3 regions of the Undibacterium sp. GW821-FHT11H02 genome follow, and region 3 is predicted to be linked to each of the others. Evidence: predicted binding sites of a transcription regulator. Region 3 holds the regulator's gene; each other region holds the start of a gene.
What was found. Region 3 encodes sigma-54, which starts transcription at its own class of promoters, with help from an activator protein. Its sites were predicted from a motif close to TGGCANGNAANCTGCTTT; they were not measured.
Positions count from the first base shown of each region.

Region 1: a site for sigma-54 is predicted at 3,059-3,076, ahead of AC1RR2_RS13330 (pilin). Genes of this name have one in related genera too.
Region 2: a site for sigma-54 is predicted at 1,408-1,425, ahead of glnA (type I glutamate--ammonia ligase). Genes of this name have one in related genera too.

Region 1 is NZ_JBXARG010000012.1:99,294-105,093, forward strand. It holds gene sucC (ADP-forming succinate--CoA ligase subunit beta) at 1-32, shown strand, start outside; gene sucD (succinate--CoA ligase subunit alpha) at 51-932, shown strand; gene AC1RR2_RS13315 (hypothetical protein) at 1,032-1,160, opposite strand; gene AC1RR2_RS13320 (Stp1/IreP family PP2C-type Ser/Thr phosphatase) at 1,302-2,108, shown strand; gene AC1RR2_RS13325 (FHA domain-containing protein) at 2,244-2,825, shown strand; gene AC1RR2_RS13330 (pilin) at 3,137-3,589, shown strand; gene AC1RR2_RS13335 (pilin) at 3,816-4,274, shown strand; gene AC1RR2_RS13340 (PglL family O-oligosaccharyltransferase) at 4,519-5,800, shown strand, end outside.
Region 2 is NZ_JBXARG010000016.1:6,761-12,560, forward strand. It holds gene glnA (type I glutamate--ammonia ligase) at 1-1,218, opposite strand, end outside; gene AC1RR2_RS15350 (rhodanese-like domain-containing protein) at 2,286-2,744, shown strand; gene AC1RR2_RS15355 (TonB-dependent receptor plug domain-containing protein) at 2,867-5,800, opposite strand, start outside.
Region 3 is NZ_JBXARG010000005.1:241,374-247,173, forward strand. It holds gene AC1RR2_RS07705 (enoyl-CoA hydratase/isomerase family protein) at 1-107, opposite strand, end outside; gene hpf (ribosome hibernation-promoting factor, HPF/YfiA family) at 280-633, opposite strand; gene AC1RR2_RS07715 (RNA polymerase factor sigma-54) at 762-2,249, opposite strand; gene lptB (LPS export ABC transporter ATP-binding protein) at 2,265-3,011, opposite strand; gene lptA (lipopolysaccharide transport periplasmic protein LptA) at 3,008-3,595, opposite strand; gene lptC (LPS export ABC transporter periplasmic protein LptC) at 3,659-4,297, opposite strand; gene AC1RR2_RS07735 (KdsC family phosphatase) at 4,287-4,841, opposite strand; gene AC1RR2_RS07740 (KpsF/GutQ family sugar-phosphate isomerase) at 4,841-5,800, opposite strand, start outside.

The sequences.
Region 1 (5,800 bases), on a different contig from region 3:
AGGTTGTTGCCGCTGCTGCCGGTCAAGCTTAATTTTCGCAAGGAATCACTATGTCCATCCTGATTAATAAAGACACTAAAGTCATCACCCAAGGTATCACTGGCAAAACTGGCCAGTTCCATACACGTATGTGCCGCGATTACGCAAACGGTCAAAACTGTTTCGTCGCTGGCGTTAATCCTAAGAAAGCTGGCGAAGATTTCGAAGGCATTCCAATTTACGCGAATGTCTCTGAAGCTAAAGCAGCGACTGGCGCAACGGTTTCTGTGATCTACGTTCCACCAGCAGGTGCTGCGGCAGCGATCTGGGAAGCAGTTGAAGCAGATCTCGATTTGGCGATTTGTATAACAGAAGGTATTCCTGTCCGTGACATGATGATGTTGAAAGACCGTATGGCAAAAGCTGGTAGCAAAACAAAATTGCTCGGCCCTAACTGCCCAGGTTTGATCACACCAGATGAAATCAAGATCGGCATTATGCCTGGTCATATTCACCGTAAAGGTCGTATCGGCGTGGTTTCACGTTCAGGTACATTGACATACGAAGCAGTGGGTCAATTGACTGCACTCGGTTTGGGTCAATCTTCTGCGGTTGGTATCGGTGGCGATCCTATCAACGGTTTGAAACATATCGACGTCATGAAAATGTTCAACGATGATCCAGACACAGACGCTGTGATCATGATCGGTGAAATCGGTGGTCCAGATGAAGCGAATGCATCTTACTGGGTACGCGACAACATGAAGAAACCAGTGGTTGGTTTCATTGCTGGTGTGACTGCGCCTCCAGGCAAACGTATGGGTCATGCAGGTGCTTTGATTTCCGGTGGTGCTGATACTGCGCAAGCAAAACTGGACATCATGGAAGAATGCGGTATTAAAGCAACGAAGAATCCATCGGAAATGGCGCGTTTGTTGAAAGCGATGCTGTAATTAGTATGTAAATTGCCTGTTCAATCATTGTCGATTTCAATCGATCAATGCTGATAAGCCTTGAAATAGGGGAGCTCAAAAAGCTTCCCTATTTTTTTCTTAAGCTCGGATATCAATTTGTATCGGCAAAGTTCCCTGTTTCGTGTGCAATTGCTTTAATTGATTAATGATTGCCTGAAATTGTTGCTGTTGCGCTATTGAAACATTAATTTCTGGTTGAAACGGCATAATTTCCTTCAATAATGTTAAGCTAAAGTACTTTCTGAAATTCTGCTTTTAGCATATTTGTGTTTCTGCGGAATGTCAGTTTTCGGTTTTTGCTGATTGATTGTTCGATTTTCTATCGACGCCACAAGAATTTCTTTATCCATGTTTGTACAAACAGTTTTGGAATTTGCCAGCCATACCGATATAGGATTGGTGCGTAGTCACAATGAAGATGCAATCGAGATCAATGCTGAGATCGGTTTGGCGATCTTGGCCGACGGTATGGGCGGCTATAATGCTGGAGAAGTTGCCAGTAAAATGAGCGTGGATCTAGTGTGTGAGCAGATACAGCAAAAACAGGCAGCAAGTTGGATGCCACGTTTGCCCTGGCAAATTTCGACACCCGCAAAATGGATTAGCGATGCGATTACTTTTGCAAACCAACAAGTCATAGAACAAGCCAATAAGAATCCCGATAATTTCGGCATGGGTACGACTATTGTTGTCGCCCTTAGCTATTTTGACCGTATGTTAATTGGACATGTTGGCGACTCTCGTGCCTACCGCTTCCGCGACAATTTCATAGAGCAAATCACAAAAGACCATTCTGTTTTACAGGCTCAGATCGACGCCGGTTTGATTTCGATTGCTGATGCGCATCTTTCACCTATTAAAAATTTGATCACGCGTGCTGTTGGTTCGCACGAAGAAATTGACGTCGAAGTCCACGAGCACCAGATGAAAGCCGGTGATATTTATTTGCTTTGTTCAGATGGCTTGTCTGACATGTTAGATCAAATTCATATGCAAAATGTATTGCGTGAACAGGCAAATGACTTAGAGACCTGTTGCAAGACTTTAGTTTATTTGGCAAACAGACAAGGTGGTTCAGATAATATTTCTGTTGTTTTAATACGAGTTAAAGAATTGCATGAAAGGCGCTTTATGGAGTATATTTTTGCTAGCTAAAAGGCAAGAAGAGTAGGCATATACTTCCATGTGTGTGGCGATTAGTGGTAATTTTGAAACGTATTTTAGACGCTCCAGTTTTTCATAATTCTGGATTCTCCTTGAAAAAAATGATTTGGGTTTGGTGGGATTGATATGACGAAAGTTGTAGTGGTGTTTAATGGACATGTCCAAAAAGAACAGAATATAGATCGCGCCAGATTGAATATTGGGCGTCGTCCGGGGAATGATCTTGTGTTGGATCATTTGGCAGTAAGTGGACGCCATGCGGCGATTGATACGACTTCTGAAGGCTCATTTGTTTTGGACTTGGGCAGCACTAATGGCACTTTGGTGAACGGTCATCCAATTAAGAAACATCTGCTGCAAAACGGTGATGTGATCGAAATGGGAAAATATCAGCTTAAATTTGTTGTCGAAGAGGATAATTATGTCGCTCCTCCTGACGAGCCATTGAAGACAGCTCGAATTAAGGTGTTGACCGGAAGTAACGCCGGTAAAGAGATGATACTTTCAAAGCCTATTACAAGTCTGGGAAGCCCAGGAATTCTGGTGGTGTCTATCACTCGTCAGGGCAATCGATTTAAGATTGTATTTGTCGAAGGCAAAATGTTCCCTAAAATAAATGATCAGAGCATAGATGCCAGACCTAGTGTGCTAAATCATGGTGATGTGATTGATTTGTCCGGTACTAAGATGGAATTCCAATTGAGCTAAGTCGGGAGTTTGACTGTATCCAGAAAGGCATTGCTAATAACAGCACTGCCTTTTTTTGTTGGTGTGCGATATAAAAAGTGGCGAATCTCATTCTCTTAAAATGAATTGACAAATAATGTCAGTTGCCATTTTTTCTTATGCTTTATTGGCGAAATTTGTCACTTAAGTCAAAAAAAGCCCGTTTTGAACGCCATTGTATTGTTTTAAAGTTATTATTTAACACGATTTGGCGCTGGCACGTTGTTTGCTCTTATACCTTCGTAGTACGGAATTTGGCTGGACTATCGTTTCTTAATTTAAGGAGTAATAAAATGAAATACACAAAGATGACTAAACGCGTACAGCAAGGTTTTACGCTGATTGAATTGATGATCGTTGTTGCAATTATCGGTATTTTGGCAGCTGTGGCGATTCCAGCTTACCAAGACTATGTTGCTAAATCTAAATTCGCAGCTGCTTTGGCAGAAATTGCTCCAGGTAAAACTGGCTTTGATGTTGCTTTGAATGATGGTTTAACTGCATCCACAGGCCCAAGTAGTTCAACTGATTGGTTTATTGGTGTACAGCCTTCAAACAACAATACGACGGTTGTCGTTACAAGTGGTAATAGTGGTACTATCGTTGGAACGATTGTGAAGGGTCCTTCGACAGTTTCTGGTGGTGTAATTACTTTAACGCGTAATGCAGCTACCGGTGCTTGGACTTGTTCTACTGGTGTGTCTCAGAAATTTGTTGGTCCAACGACTGTATGTACTGGATCTTAATAAATTGACTTAGAGTTTTCTGGTGTGATTTTTTTGCACTGTTAGGTCGGTCATACTTATGGCTTGTGTAAAGCACCCCAGCAATGGGGTGTTTTTATATCTGATGTCAGATGTCGTTGCTCTTGTTCTTATTGTGTTGACTTTTTAAGCAGCTCGAATCAATTACTTAAGTCGCTTCGTATTTTCGTTTCTCATCGTCGTTGTATTTATTTTGGAGGGTATATAAATGAAACGAAATAGAATCCCAGCTTCGCACCTAAGTGGTTTTACTTTGATTGAGCTAATGATTGTTGTTGCTATCATTGGTATATTGGCTGCAGTTGCAATTCCTGCGTATCAAGATTATGTAGCAAAGGCTAAGTTCGCTGCAGCACTCACTGAGGCAGCCGCAGGTAAAATTGGCTTTGATGCGGCTTTGAATGATGGATTGACGCCCAGTTTGGTAAATCCAAGCACCACCACCACCTGGTTTATTGGCGTGCAATCTTCGAACCCTAATAGCGAGATATCCATACCTAATGCCACAAATTCAGGCACTATATTGGCCACTATCGTTGGTGGGCCAGCTTCTGTTAAGGGGATGACGATTAGCTTTAATCGAAATTCTGCAACGGGCGCTTGGACCTGTTCATCCTCAGTGAGTCAGCGAATTATTGGCAGAGGCAATTATTGTGTCGGTAGCTAATGAGTTGCGCTAAGGACTATTGCTGGTTCAAAATAACCAGCAGGTGACTTTGTATTCTTTCGAAGCAGCGAAATGAGCTTACTCAATTAATTGTTCTGAATTTTCAGCATTTTTCTGTTGCAGTTAACGGAAACTTAATTGAAGGGACTCTTTGCAAACAGTGAAACAGCATTCAACGATGATTCCTGTTTTTTGACAGCGCTTCTTTTTATCCATACCTTCTTCACAATTCTTGAAAAATTTGATGTTTTTTCCTCGAGTGTCTTATTATCAGCTGTTAGTCTTTGGTGTTTTCTATCTCGTCGCAAATCTACTTTTTGTTCACATCCACCCGTTTCGAACTTATTATCAAGAAGCACTAGTGGTTTTGGCGGTGCTTGCCTGCTATCTTGGATTTTGTTTTTCGAAAAGAATCGAATTTCACATTCCAACGATAGTCGTAATTCCATTCATCCTTATCCTGATTGCGCTCCTGCAAACCGTACTAGGTATAGGTTCGCATCAACATCTGTTTTATCCTTTGTTTTACTTTGTACTGACGGCATTATCGATGATCGTGGGCGCGAATTGGACAGCACAATTGCAAGGCGTAGAGAGAATTTGTTTTATGTTTGCGTTGGTGCAATTAATCGCTGCTGTTTTATCGGTGCTAATCCAGTGTGTACAGATTACTGGTGTCGATTGGACTCCTTATGTGATGTATATCGCGCATAGTCCGGATACGCCTATGCGACCTTTTGCCAATGTGGCGCAGCCAAATCAATTGGCATTGTTACTGTGTTTTGGTCTTGCTTCGATTTGGTGGTTACTTCAAACAAAACGTCTCAGCGGATTTTTTGCGCTGGCTTTTTCACTCTTTTTATTGTGGGGGGTGGCGCTAACACAATCTCGTATTGCCTGGATTATTTTGCCTGTTTTCGCCCTGTTAGCTTGGTTTAAAGTAATCGGCCAGCACTCGATACGTCGATCTGTGTTGCTGTTACTCCTAATCGTTTACATTGGCTTTGTGTGGTTCCTACCTTCTATCGCCGAAGCACTGGGTTTTTCCAGTGCTTCGATAGCTGAGCGAGTAGGGGGGCGATCTGAGCGTAGTGGCCTGTTGCAACAAGCTTGGTTCATGATCAAGCAACATCCTTGGTTAGGTGTGGGGTGGTTTGGTTTTGGTGCTGAACAAGTTAAGATTGCCGCTGATTTTCCGTCTACCATTTATGCTGAGCATTCGCATAACTTGATATTAAATTTGATGGTGGAATTGGGTGTACCAGTGGCATTACTGATTTTCTCAATTCTGCTGTACTGGTTCTATCAGACTTGCATCGTGCGTAGTGCGGCGAAAAATAATCAAGTCGCTTTTGGCATGTTGAGTTTAATCGCCGTTGGCGTTCATAGTATGGTGGAATTCCCGCTTTGGTATGCTTTTGTTCTACTGCCCATTGCGGTATTGATGGGAATGTTGCATCAGCTGCGTTGGCCAGCTCAGACCACGGTGGTGACAATACCTCGAGCGGTTCCGGTGGCAATTTCAG
Region 2 (5,800 bases), on a different contig from region 3:
TTCTTCTGGTGGCAAATGGTACAAATCTTTAGAAGCCGCTTCACCAGGATGAATTTTGTTTTGCACGCCATCTAAACCAGCCATCATCAAGGCCGCGAAACACAAATATGGATTCGCCAATGGATCTGGGAAACGCGCTTCAACGCGGCGGCCTTTTGGATTTGCCACGTAAGGAATACGGATAGAGGCAGAACGATTTTTCGCAGAATAAGCCAATTTCACCGGTGCCTCATAGCCAGGAACCAAACGCTTGTAAGAGTTAGTGCCAGGATTGGTGATCGCGTTCAATGCTTTCGCATGTTTGATGATACCGCCGATGTAGAACAAGGCGAATTCGGACAAACCAGCATAGCCATCGCCTGCGAACAGGTTTTTGCCATCTTTCCAAATAGATTGATGTACATGCATACCAGAACCATTGTCGCCAACGATAGGCTTAGGCATGAAGGTCGCTGTTTTACCGTAAGTATGCGCTACGTTCCATACAACATATTTCAAGTTCTGTGTCCAGTCTGCGCGTTCTACCAAAGTAGAAAACTTAGTACCGATTTCGTTTTGGCCTGCCCCAGCTACTTCATGGTGATGTACTTCGACCGGGATACCCAAGGATTCCAAGATCAGGCACATTTCAGAACGCATATCTTGAAAGCTGTCGACTGGTGGCACTGGGAAATAGCCGCCTTTGACGGTTGGACGGTGACCTGTGTTACCGCCTTCGAGTTTTTCGCCAGTTGTCCATGATGCTTCATCAGAATCAATCTTCACGAAACAGCCAGACATATCAATTTTCCAACGTACGCTGTCAAAAATGAAGAATTCTGGTTCTGGGCCGAAGTAAGCCGTATCACCGATACCGGATGATTTTAAATACGCTTCAGCGCGTTTTGCGATAGAACGTGGATCGCGGTCGTAACCTTTGCCGTCGGCTGGTTCGATCACGTCACATTGCATAAACAAGGTTGTCTCTTCCATGAATGGATCGATGTTGGCTGTGTTTGGATCTGGCATCAACAACATGTCAGACGCTTCAATACCTTTCCAACCTGCGATAGAAGAGCCGTCAAATGCATGACCTGATTCGAATTTATCGATATCGAAGTGAGAAATAGGCACTGTCACGTGCTGTTCTTTACCGCGTGTGTCAGCGAAACGGAAATCAACAAATTTTACTTCGTTGTCTTTCGCCATCTTCAACACTTCTGCTGGGGTCATTGCCATTTGAAACTCCTTCAATCGTTCAAAATAATCGTTCAAAAATAAGTGTAAGAACTACCGCACCGATACAAAGTATGCGTAAAAACGCAAAATTACTGCAACTAATCTCAATTCTCTGCTCACTATATGACACTGGCATTTCAAAAACGCACCATCACAATGCAAACAGGAAACGAGAATACGTCGAGGATATTAGCAGAAAGCGTGCCACGTACAAGTCAAAGAAGGCAATAAAATCAGCAATATTAAGTCTTTGTTTTATATGGGAAAATCAAATTCTACTCGACAAATTAATAATTTAATAAAATATATCACGCACCAAATCGGGGCTAACAATCCAGAAAGCACCATTTCAGTGCAAAAATAATGCTTTAAAATAGTGCGCGTACTGATTCAAAATATTGCAAAGTTACCATTACCTACAAAGTGAAAGTGCCTATTCCGATCTCCCTCTAGAAAGCTGGGACTAAGCCTTGAAAGAAATGAGCAACGCTGGCCCAAGGGCCTGTTGACATATATTTTAGGTAAGCGAATGTGCGCAAATGAGCACAGGGCTAGGCTATCGCTTGTGGGAAAGCATCCTTGCAAGGATGCTTCGTTGCGTCAGCGAGCCGCATGCTGCTCGAAGCCCTGACTGCACCGCAAGCTGCGCCGTAGTGTGAGCACTATAAGCAGATTGCAACAACGCCATGTACTCATTTGAGCCATTCCCGGAGGGTTTCAATCAAAACGCACGATGGACAGCGTTGCATCTCTTGCTGGGGCGCCCAGCCGCAGCGGCGAGATGCCTTTGCAAGGCGCATCATCGCAAGTATGCGATGACTGTTTCGCAGGCACATCGCTACGCTATGCGAAACCCCTGCTACACCCTTGCCATCCTGCGTTTTGATTGAAACGCTTAACTAAAATTTATGTCAACAGGCCCTAGGCTTTTGGTAAGATTCTCAAGATTGACCAGAGCCTGTTGGCATATAAATCAAATACCGGCTACGGGTGGACCTATCGCATCAGACATTCAGGCGAAAGAAATCACTTTCTTAATATAAATTTACGATAAGACGGAGGAATAGATGAACGAGATCATCGACAAGGCAAAACAACGCGGACAAGAACAAAACCTGCCTTACGCCGGCGCTGTAACACCTGAGGAGGCCTACCAACTTTTACGAGGAAGTCAGCCGGTAGTACTAGTCGACGTGCGCACTAACGCTGAACGAGACTGGGTAGGCCGCGTCAATATCAATGAAGACCAACACAAAGCAGTGCAATGGAGTCTCTATCCTGGTGGCACGCCAAATCCCGACTTCATAGCGCAACTTGAAGCTGCCGTGAGCGACAAAAATATTGCAATATTATTTCTATGTCGTTCAGGTGTGCGATCACGACATGGTGCAAAGTTGGCGACTGAAAATGGCTACACGGCCTGCTTTGATATTTTGCAAGGTTTTGAGGGTGATAAGGATGCGCATGGCCACCGCAAAACGGTGGGAGGCTGGTGCGCGGCAGATTTGCCCTGGCTTGGTGCTTAAAAGTATTTTGGGAATCTCTGTAAATTATTGGGCTTCGCTCTACTTAGCACCAAGCTACATCGACTGTAGATTGCCACTAAGTGAAGCGAAGCCCAACAGGGCGCAACAATACGATTACAAAATTACATAAACTTGTAACTCGCCGACACGCTAATCACACGACCAAACAAATTCAAACCGTGGTTGTAGCCTTCCCAACCGTAAGGATCATAGAAAGGTTTGGTATTCAAGACATTCTTGATATTCAAACCTAAACGCAGATCTTTCACTGGTGTCCAAGCGAAATTCAAGTTCACAGTTTTAAATGCAGGTGCGCCGCCACAATTATTCGGTGCGACTGGAACATCGGCTGCTGTACACGATTGAGGATTATTGTTTTCCTCATCATTCTTGTCATAGGCCCACTTTGATCCGCCGGTGTAATTCACGAACACGCTGCTGCTGAAGTCGCCATACTGCCAATCAACATTGAGGTTTGCCCGCAATTTTGGATTGCCATAATAGCCAACATAGTTTTGTGAAAATCCGTAACCATCATCGCCGTTATACGCATTGCGATTCATGATGGTCGCGGACGAACCGAAACTCAATTTACCGTAAGTCCCAAGATCAAAACGTGCATGCGCGTCAATATCAAAACCATCTATCATGGTGCGGCCGCGATTCATATACTTATTCGTTAAGCCCGCCAAAATACCGACGGAATATTTAGGCACACCACCCGCGCACGCCGCGGCATTGGCTGGATTCGCACACATACCCGCGACCGCTGCCATATTCGCTTTGTCGAAATCCGTAATCGGTGCACGTACCGCATTCGGCGCGCCGATCAATGCAGGTCCATATTTTTCAACTGCCTGATCGTACACTTCAGTAAAATCCTGACGAACGATTTCATTGCGGCGATACACGAACCAATAGTCAGCCGAAATATCAAACTGTTTGCTTGCTTGATAGACCAAACCTAAGGTGCTGATTTTGGCTTTTTCCGGTTGCAGGTTAGGATTCGGCGGTGTCAATCCACCGATGTTAATACTGCAGTTTGAATTCAATAAAGACTTGCCCAAATCCTGATCAGTGGTGCTAACCGATTTCATCAAAGTTTTTGCAATGGCATTCGTCTCATCGCAACGCACGGTGTCACGCATACCTCCTCGTTGAGCGTAAACCCCACCAACACCAGATTCCGCCAAATTCGGTGCACGGAATCCTTGAGAATAAGTGCTGCGTATCAGCAGATCTGTAATGGGTCGATAGCTGACACCAATTTTTGGCGCCAGGTTCGCTGCGAAATTTGGATATTTATCAATCCGGGCTGCCGTGTTCACTTCCAAATTTTTCGCCAAGGGGAAAATTGCTTCCCCAAATACCGCAGCTATCGTACGAGAACCATCAAACCAGGAGCCACCTTGTTGCGTGATCTTGCCGTCGGCAGCATCTTTATTGCCTGGCGTTTCAAATTCTTCGCGCATCAAGTTAACACCGAAAGCCGCACGCGCATCTCCCGCCGGCATTTTAAACAAACTACCTTCGAGTTTTGCGTCCCAGGTCACTAATTTAGTCCAGGATTGAATGTCAAACGTGGGGTAGGCTTGGCGTAAGAGCTCTGCATTTTTTTCGCTGATAACACCAAATTGATAGGCGGGATTATCTGCGATGTAAGTACGCTTGGTCACCGGATCCACAGTGAATGGGCCGAAGGCTTTTTCAAAGCCATCTTTGTTCACATTAATAGTTTGATACAGAGTGGAATGACTGCCGGCGACCGCCAATGCCGATTCAAAGTCCCATTGACCTAATGATCCACGAACACCTGCCATGGCGCGATAGGTTTTATCAGTATTTTGTTGACCGAAATGACCTTTAGCATCTTGCATCAGATACGTTAAGCCAGCTGCACCGCCCATTTTATCTTTGAGATCGGCACTCATGTTTTTCAAGTACACATTATTCGGCCCTAAGTAAGGATAAGTAAACGTGTTAAGTGTCGTCCCCGTGTTACGTGAATACCAATTCGCCGTGCCGCCGCCACTATTAAATGAACGAGGGCCATTCGCTCCGCGCATATCAATATCGGTAAAGGCAAGCTCACCAAAGCCTTCCCAATCGTTTGCCAGTTGTAAACGTCCGCTGACAAAAACAGTGGCTCGATCTGACTTTGGCCCCGTATCTAAAGCGTAAGGCAGTGTATTCCAAACACATCGGGTGCCTGAGCCTTCAGTAATAAAAGTGGAACAACCTGCAGCGGCTTGTTGGTAGCGTTTATTATTCGCATTTTTATCAAACACAAACAGCGTACCGGGATTTAATTGCCCCGGCTGACTACCTTCAGTGAGGCGGAAGTTAGTGATATAGCTGGGATTGTTAATATAAAATTGTTCCGGACGTTTCAGGTAAGTGTCTTCTAATGCGATGCGGTCGCGCTTATACAAATTCACCGAACCATAAATATTGTATTTATCCTGACTTAAATCACCGAAACCAAACAGAGCACTAGCCTGACGTTCACCATAGGATTTCACATCGCGTGAACTGTCGAAAGTCGCACTGGCCTGCAAACCATTATAAGATTTTTTGGTAATGATATTGATCACACCTGCCACCGCATCAGATCCATACACAGCGGAAGCGCCATCGGTCAGTACTTCCATGCGTTCAATTGCCGCAGCGGGGATCGCATCTATGTTCACGAATTGCGTTTGAAAGCCTTCTGGCGCACCGTAAAAAGACAGGCGGCGGCCATTCAATAAAATCAAAGTACCTTGCGCGCCTAGCCCACGCAAGTTCGCTTGCGAGGCACCATCGGAACCTGTGAACATGGAACGAAAATCTTGTTGTGCTGGCCGGGCGGCAGGCAGATTGTCAAGTACTTGCAACAGAGTACGGGCGCCCATATGTTCGATTTGTTTTGCATCTATGATTTGCACTGGTGATGCAGTTTCGGCATTCACGCGTTTAATGCTGGAGCCTGTCACTTCAACTCTTTGTACTTTCTCTTCTTTTTTCTCAAGTTTTTCTTGTACCTCTTGAGCATAAGCACAAGCGATTGAGGCATA
Region 3 (5,800 bases):
GTAAGCGCACGCACCATGTCTAAAGACAGGGAGTTTAATGCCTTGGGGCGATCTAAAGTAATAATGCCAACATGATTGCGAATTTCGGTGATGACGTGTGAGTTCATTTTGTTTATCAAAAATAGCGATATTGAATTTTACCTTACGGGACAAAGCAATAGATGAGAAAAACTGGCACTTTATAAAGTGAATATTCTCGAACTCTTCAAATTTACAGACACAAAAAAGGACGCTAAAAAGCGTCCTAGGATCATCAAAATGATGAGTCGGTATTCTGAATTAATCTAGTTGTGTAGAAGCAGGATCAGGAATATGTTTGATCGCATCATGTTGATGGTCTTGAATTTTATCCTTGTGTTTGATGACCTGGCGATCGAGTTTGTCAATTAAGGTGTCGATGGCAGCATACAAATCGTGTGCCAAACTTTCTACATGAATATCTTTACCGCTGAGATGTAAATTAATGTCGGCTTTGTGGCGTTTGTCCTTTTCCCGGAGCTTATCAACCGTCAGGATGACGGCGATATCAATGACTTGATCGAAGTGTCGTCTTACCCGCTCTAGCTTGCTTTGTACATATTCACGAATTGCAGGAGTAACTTCGACGTGGTGTCCACTGATGGTGAGATTCATACTACGCTCCTATGGTGATATTGCTTTATTTGCTTCTATATTGCCAGTCAATACGATCGCTCATTGGCAGAAATTTGTTTTGAGCTAAATCATATATAACGATAGAAAACAATATTTCAAGAACTGGTTTATAAAGATTTTCTTAGACTGACTGGGGGAATTTTCAGAGCCTCGCGGTACTTTGCAACAGTACGGCGCGCGATGACCATGCCTTGTTCTCCCAATATGTCGGCGATCTTGCTATCCGAGAGGGGTTTTTTCTGGTCTTCTTCTCCTATTAATTGTTTGATCAGTGCCCGTATCGCTGTGGAAGATGCTTCTCCACCGGTTTCCGTTGCGACGTGACTACCGAAAAAATACTTCAACTCAAACATGCCGTGCGGAGTCAGCATAAATTTCTGAGTTGTTACACGTGAAATAGTGCTCTCGTGTAATCCTAGTGTATCAGCTATTTCGCGCAAAACAAGGGGTCTCATTGCGACGGCGCCATGCGTGAAAAAATTATATTGCCTTTCCACTATGGCTTGCGCCACACGCAAAATAGTGTCGAATCGTTGGCGCATATTTTTGATCAGCCAGCGCGCTTCTTGTAGTTGCGGATTAAGGCTAGGGTCACCCCGTTGTTGTTTCATTAAACCAGCGTACATCTGATTAATGCGCAGTCGTGGCATCACGTCGCGGTTGAGCATGACTTGCCATTCATCGCCAATTTTCTTAACCACAACATCAGGTACTACGTAGTCCGATTTTGCAATCGCGAAAGCCAAGCCAGGTTTAGGGTTGCATTGGCGGATTACGACTTGCGCCTCACGTAAATCTTCATCATCGCATTGCAAGAATTTGCGTAGTTTAGTGAAATCGCGCTGGGCAAATAGGGGTAAATATTGCTCGACGATTTGCAGTGCGAGGCGGCGTGTTACAAAGGGAATCTTGGGGAAACGTTTGATTTGCAGTGCTAAACATTCAGCCGTATTGCGTGCGCCTACACCTTCAGGCTCGAAGCTTTGCAACATGCTTAAAGCGAACTGTAGTTCCTCTATTTCCACGCAAAGATCTATGGGTAGACTTTCATGGATTTCATCTAGGCTCTCGCACAAATAACCATTTTCGTCGATGGCATCAATGATTAATTCTATCAGTGCGCGGTCACGCGGCTCTCTGATATTTAGACGCATTTGTTCTAGCAAATGTTCTCTTAAAGTGGTTTGCGCGGCTTCTAGTTGCGGGCGACCGTCTTCTTCATCGTTGTTGGATTTAGTGCTGCTGCCAGGCGCATCGTCGAAGCTCCAGTCATCATTGTTGGCAGGTGCTGCTTCGCCATCGGCGACCTGTTCCGTGACAGCTTCGGCACTACTGCTATTGTCGGACGTTTTTTCTGCGGTTTGGAATTCGTTTTCGTTTTGCTGTGTTGCATTATTGATGCAGCCATCAGCCAGTAAGCGCACGGCATTATCGAGCGCGTCATCAACGCGCTCTAATAAAGGATTTTCCGTCAACAACACTTCTAATTCTTGGTGTAATTCCAAGGTAGATAATTGCAGCAATCGTATTGATTGCTGCAATTGTGGCGTTAAAGCCAAATGTTGTGAGGTGCGTAGCTGTAAGCTCTGCTTCATGCTTGTACCAATCGCTTACATGCGGAAATGTTCACCCAAGTAGACTCGTCGTACAGTCTCATTGGTGATGATTTCATCGGGGCGCCCACTTGCTAACACTGAGCCTTGATTAATGATATAGGCGTGATCACAAATGCCCAAAGTTTCACGTACATTGTGATCAGTGATCAACACGCCGATGTCGCGTTCTTTTAAAAAACGCACGATGCGCTGAATTTCAATCACTGCAATTGGGTCAACGCCAGCGAAAGGTTCGTCGAGCAATACAAAGCGTGGATTGGTGGCGAGTGCACGTGCAATCTCTACGCGGCGTCGTTCACCACCGGATAAAGCGCGTGCCGGGCTTTCACGCAGGCCGTCAATTTGCAATTCCTCTAACAGCGTATTTAAGCGCTGCTCGATTTCTTTTTTTGACAGCGCCTTACCGGCGGCGTCATGTTGCAACTCGAGTACCGCACGCACATTGTCTTCCACCGATAGCTTACGAAAGACCGATGCTTCTTGTGGTAAATAAGAGAGACCTAAGCGGGCTCTTTGATGAATCGGCAAATGAGAAATATCTGTGCCGTCGACATCAATCTTGCCGGCATCGGACGGCACCAGGCCAACGATCATGTAGAAGGAGGTAGTTTTACCAGCGCCGTTCGGCCCCAATAAGCCAACTACTTCACCACTTTTAACTTGTAGCGAGACGTCACGAACTACCTGGCGCATGCCATAGCGTTTTTGCAGGCCTTGGATTACGAGAGTGCTGGTAGTCATTTTTCTTTTTTAACTTCGGTTTTTGCTTGCTTAGGTTCGGAGGTAATAGTCACGCGCCCCCCGCCAGGTATACGTTTTCCTGAAGCGGAGTTAGTCGCGGTAAACACATCGTTAATACTGTCATACGACAAAAATTCGCCATTTTGCTCTTGCGTCATTTTTTGTTGACTCAGATAGCGAACGTTGGCTTTCGTAATAAATTTTACGACTTCAGTTTTCTTATCGTATTCAACTCTATCCGCTGCACCTTCAATCCATAAATCCGTTCCACCATCACGTTTTTGACGGAAAAACACTTGATTGCCTGGTCGGCCAGTTAAAATTACCATGCCACCATCCGCTGTTTCAGTCTCTATCGCATTCTCTGCTTTAATTAATAAAGTGCCACGAGTCAGTTCGACATTGCCTGCCAGTGTTTTGGTGCCAGTCTTGCCGTCGTAGACAGTATGTTCGGCGTTAATTAAGGTCTTTTTTTGGCTGTCCGCTTTTTCTGCATTCGCAGACTGAACCAGTGTAGTCGTGAGTAAAAGTGCGCTACCAGCCAAGCTTAAAAAACGCGCGGTGGACTTGATTGCAAGATGCATGTTTTGATCCTTTACCATTAATTTCATAGTAATTCAGCGTGGGCTAACTATACAAAAGCACAGTTATTTCCCCACCTTGCTTACTACCTTATTTTCAATCTTATTCTCTATTTCAATATGTACATTCTTTAAGAAATGGACTTTTTGGTCAGTGTTATTTGCTTCCATACCATACGCGCTGATCGTTGCTCTTATGGTGGTCATTTTGACGCGCGCATCCGTTTTCATTTTTTCACTATCAGGATAAAGAATTAAAGAACTCGTTTCCATGATGATCGCGGCGGTGCGCGCGCTTTTTGCTCTTTCTATGACCACATTGTCCATCATGTGAATCTGGTCTTCAGGTGTCGCGTTAGCGGATTCTTTGACTTTCTGTTTCACGATGGCGCGGTCCGCGCGAATTAACATCGGTGTTTTGTCTTCATCGATACTCACAATACGCGGTTGCAGAATTTCGAATTCATCTTCTTGCGGAAAGTGAGTCAACTTTTCACCTGTGACGCGATAATTCGTCTTTCCCGATTGCGATAGTCTGACAAAATTAAAATCTTCTACGAAATAATCCGGTTCGCTACGCACTTTGGTGCCGTTGGCGCGCTCTTCGCTATTTCTGCGCATGACTTCATAAGCCCAAAAACTACCTAGCATTAATAGCCCAAGTAGTGCGACGCCAAGCCATATACGGATACGATCAGCCGTCATTCTTTACATCCAAAAATGGTGCTAATGCTGCTTCATACTTGTTTTGCGCTTTCAAAATGAAATCACAGACTTCGCGTGCAGCACCGCGTCCGCCGCTGGCCTGAGTCACATAGTCAACTCGCGTTCGCACTTCCTGATGCCCATTCGGCACACTGGCAGCGAAGCCTACGCGCAATAGAATTGGCAGATCAATTACATCGTCGCCAATGAAGCCGCAATGTTCGTGCGCAAACCCTAAATCATGCGTCAATTGCACAAAGGCCGATTTCTTATCATGTATGCCTTGCATCACGTGGCTAATACCCAGATCCGAGGCGCGCTTTGAGACTATGGCGGATTGTCGGGCACTGATAATCGCGGTTGCAATACCCGCTTGCTGTAACAATTTAATGCCTTGGCCATCTAATACATTGAAGGTCTTTATCATCTCGCCCTGAGGTGCAAAATGTAAACTGCCATCGGTCAAAATGCCGTCAACGTCAAATATCATCAAGCGCACTTGGGCGGCTTTTATTTTCGCTGCGGCGAAAGTGATTTCGCTCATTAAATCACCTTGGCACGGGTTAAGTCGTGAATATGCAAAGCGCCTACCAATTTACCTTCGGCATCTGCAACTAGTAGTTGATTGATACGATGCGTCTCCATCACTTCGACTGCTTCAACCGCTAATTGCTCTGGGCGAACGGTACGTGGATTCTTTGCCATCACATCAGCGATACTAAGATCGGAAAAATTACTTTGTTTTTCCATCATTCGGCGCAGATCGCCATCGGTGAATACGCCAACAATGCGATTGTCGCCATCAACGATCGCCGTCATCGCCATACCTTTTTGTGTAATTTCGAGCAAGGCGCTGGTGAGTTTAGTATCGGGCGTGACTTGTGGAATCGCCGCACCAGTTCGCATGATGTCTCTGACGTGCGTGAGCAATCGTCGACCTAGTGCGCCGCCCGGATGTGAGCGTGCAAAATCCTCTTCTTTAAAACCACGTGCGTCTAATACCGCTACCGCTAAGGCATCGCCTAAAGCTAAGGTCACCGTGGTACTGGCGGTCGGAGCTAGATTCAAAGGGCAGGCTTCTTTTTCTACATGCACACTTAAGTGGATATCCGCCAATTTGGCCAAGGTAGACTCAGGATTGCCTGTGAACGCGATGAGCTTGACGCCTAGCCGCTTTAATATCGGCAGGATAGCTATCAGTTCGCCGGCTTCACCAGAATAAGATATCGCAATAAAAACATCCTGCGCTGTCACCATGCCAAGATCGCCATGTGCCGCTTCGGCAGGATGGACAAAGAATGATGGGGTTCCGGTTGAGGCAAATGTCGCTGCAATTTTTCGTGCAATATGTCCTGACTTACCTATTCCGGACACGACAACCCGGCCATTGCAATGTAATAGCATAGACAGCGCGGCACAAAAACTATGCGCGTCGCTGCCTGCTAATCGTTGCTTGAGATTTAAAATGGCATCTGCTTCGATTTGCAGTGTCTCGCACGCTAG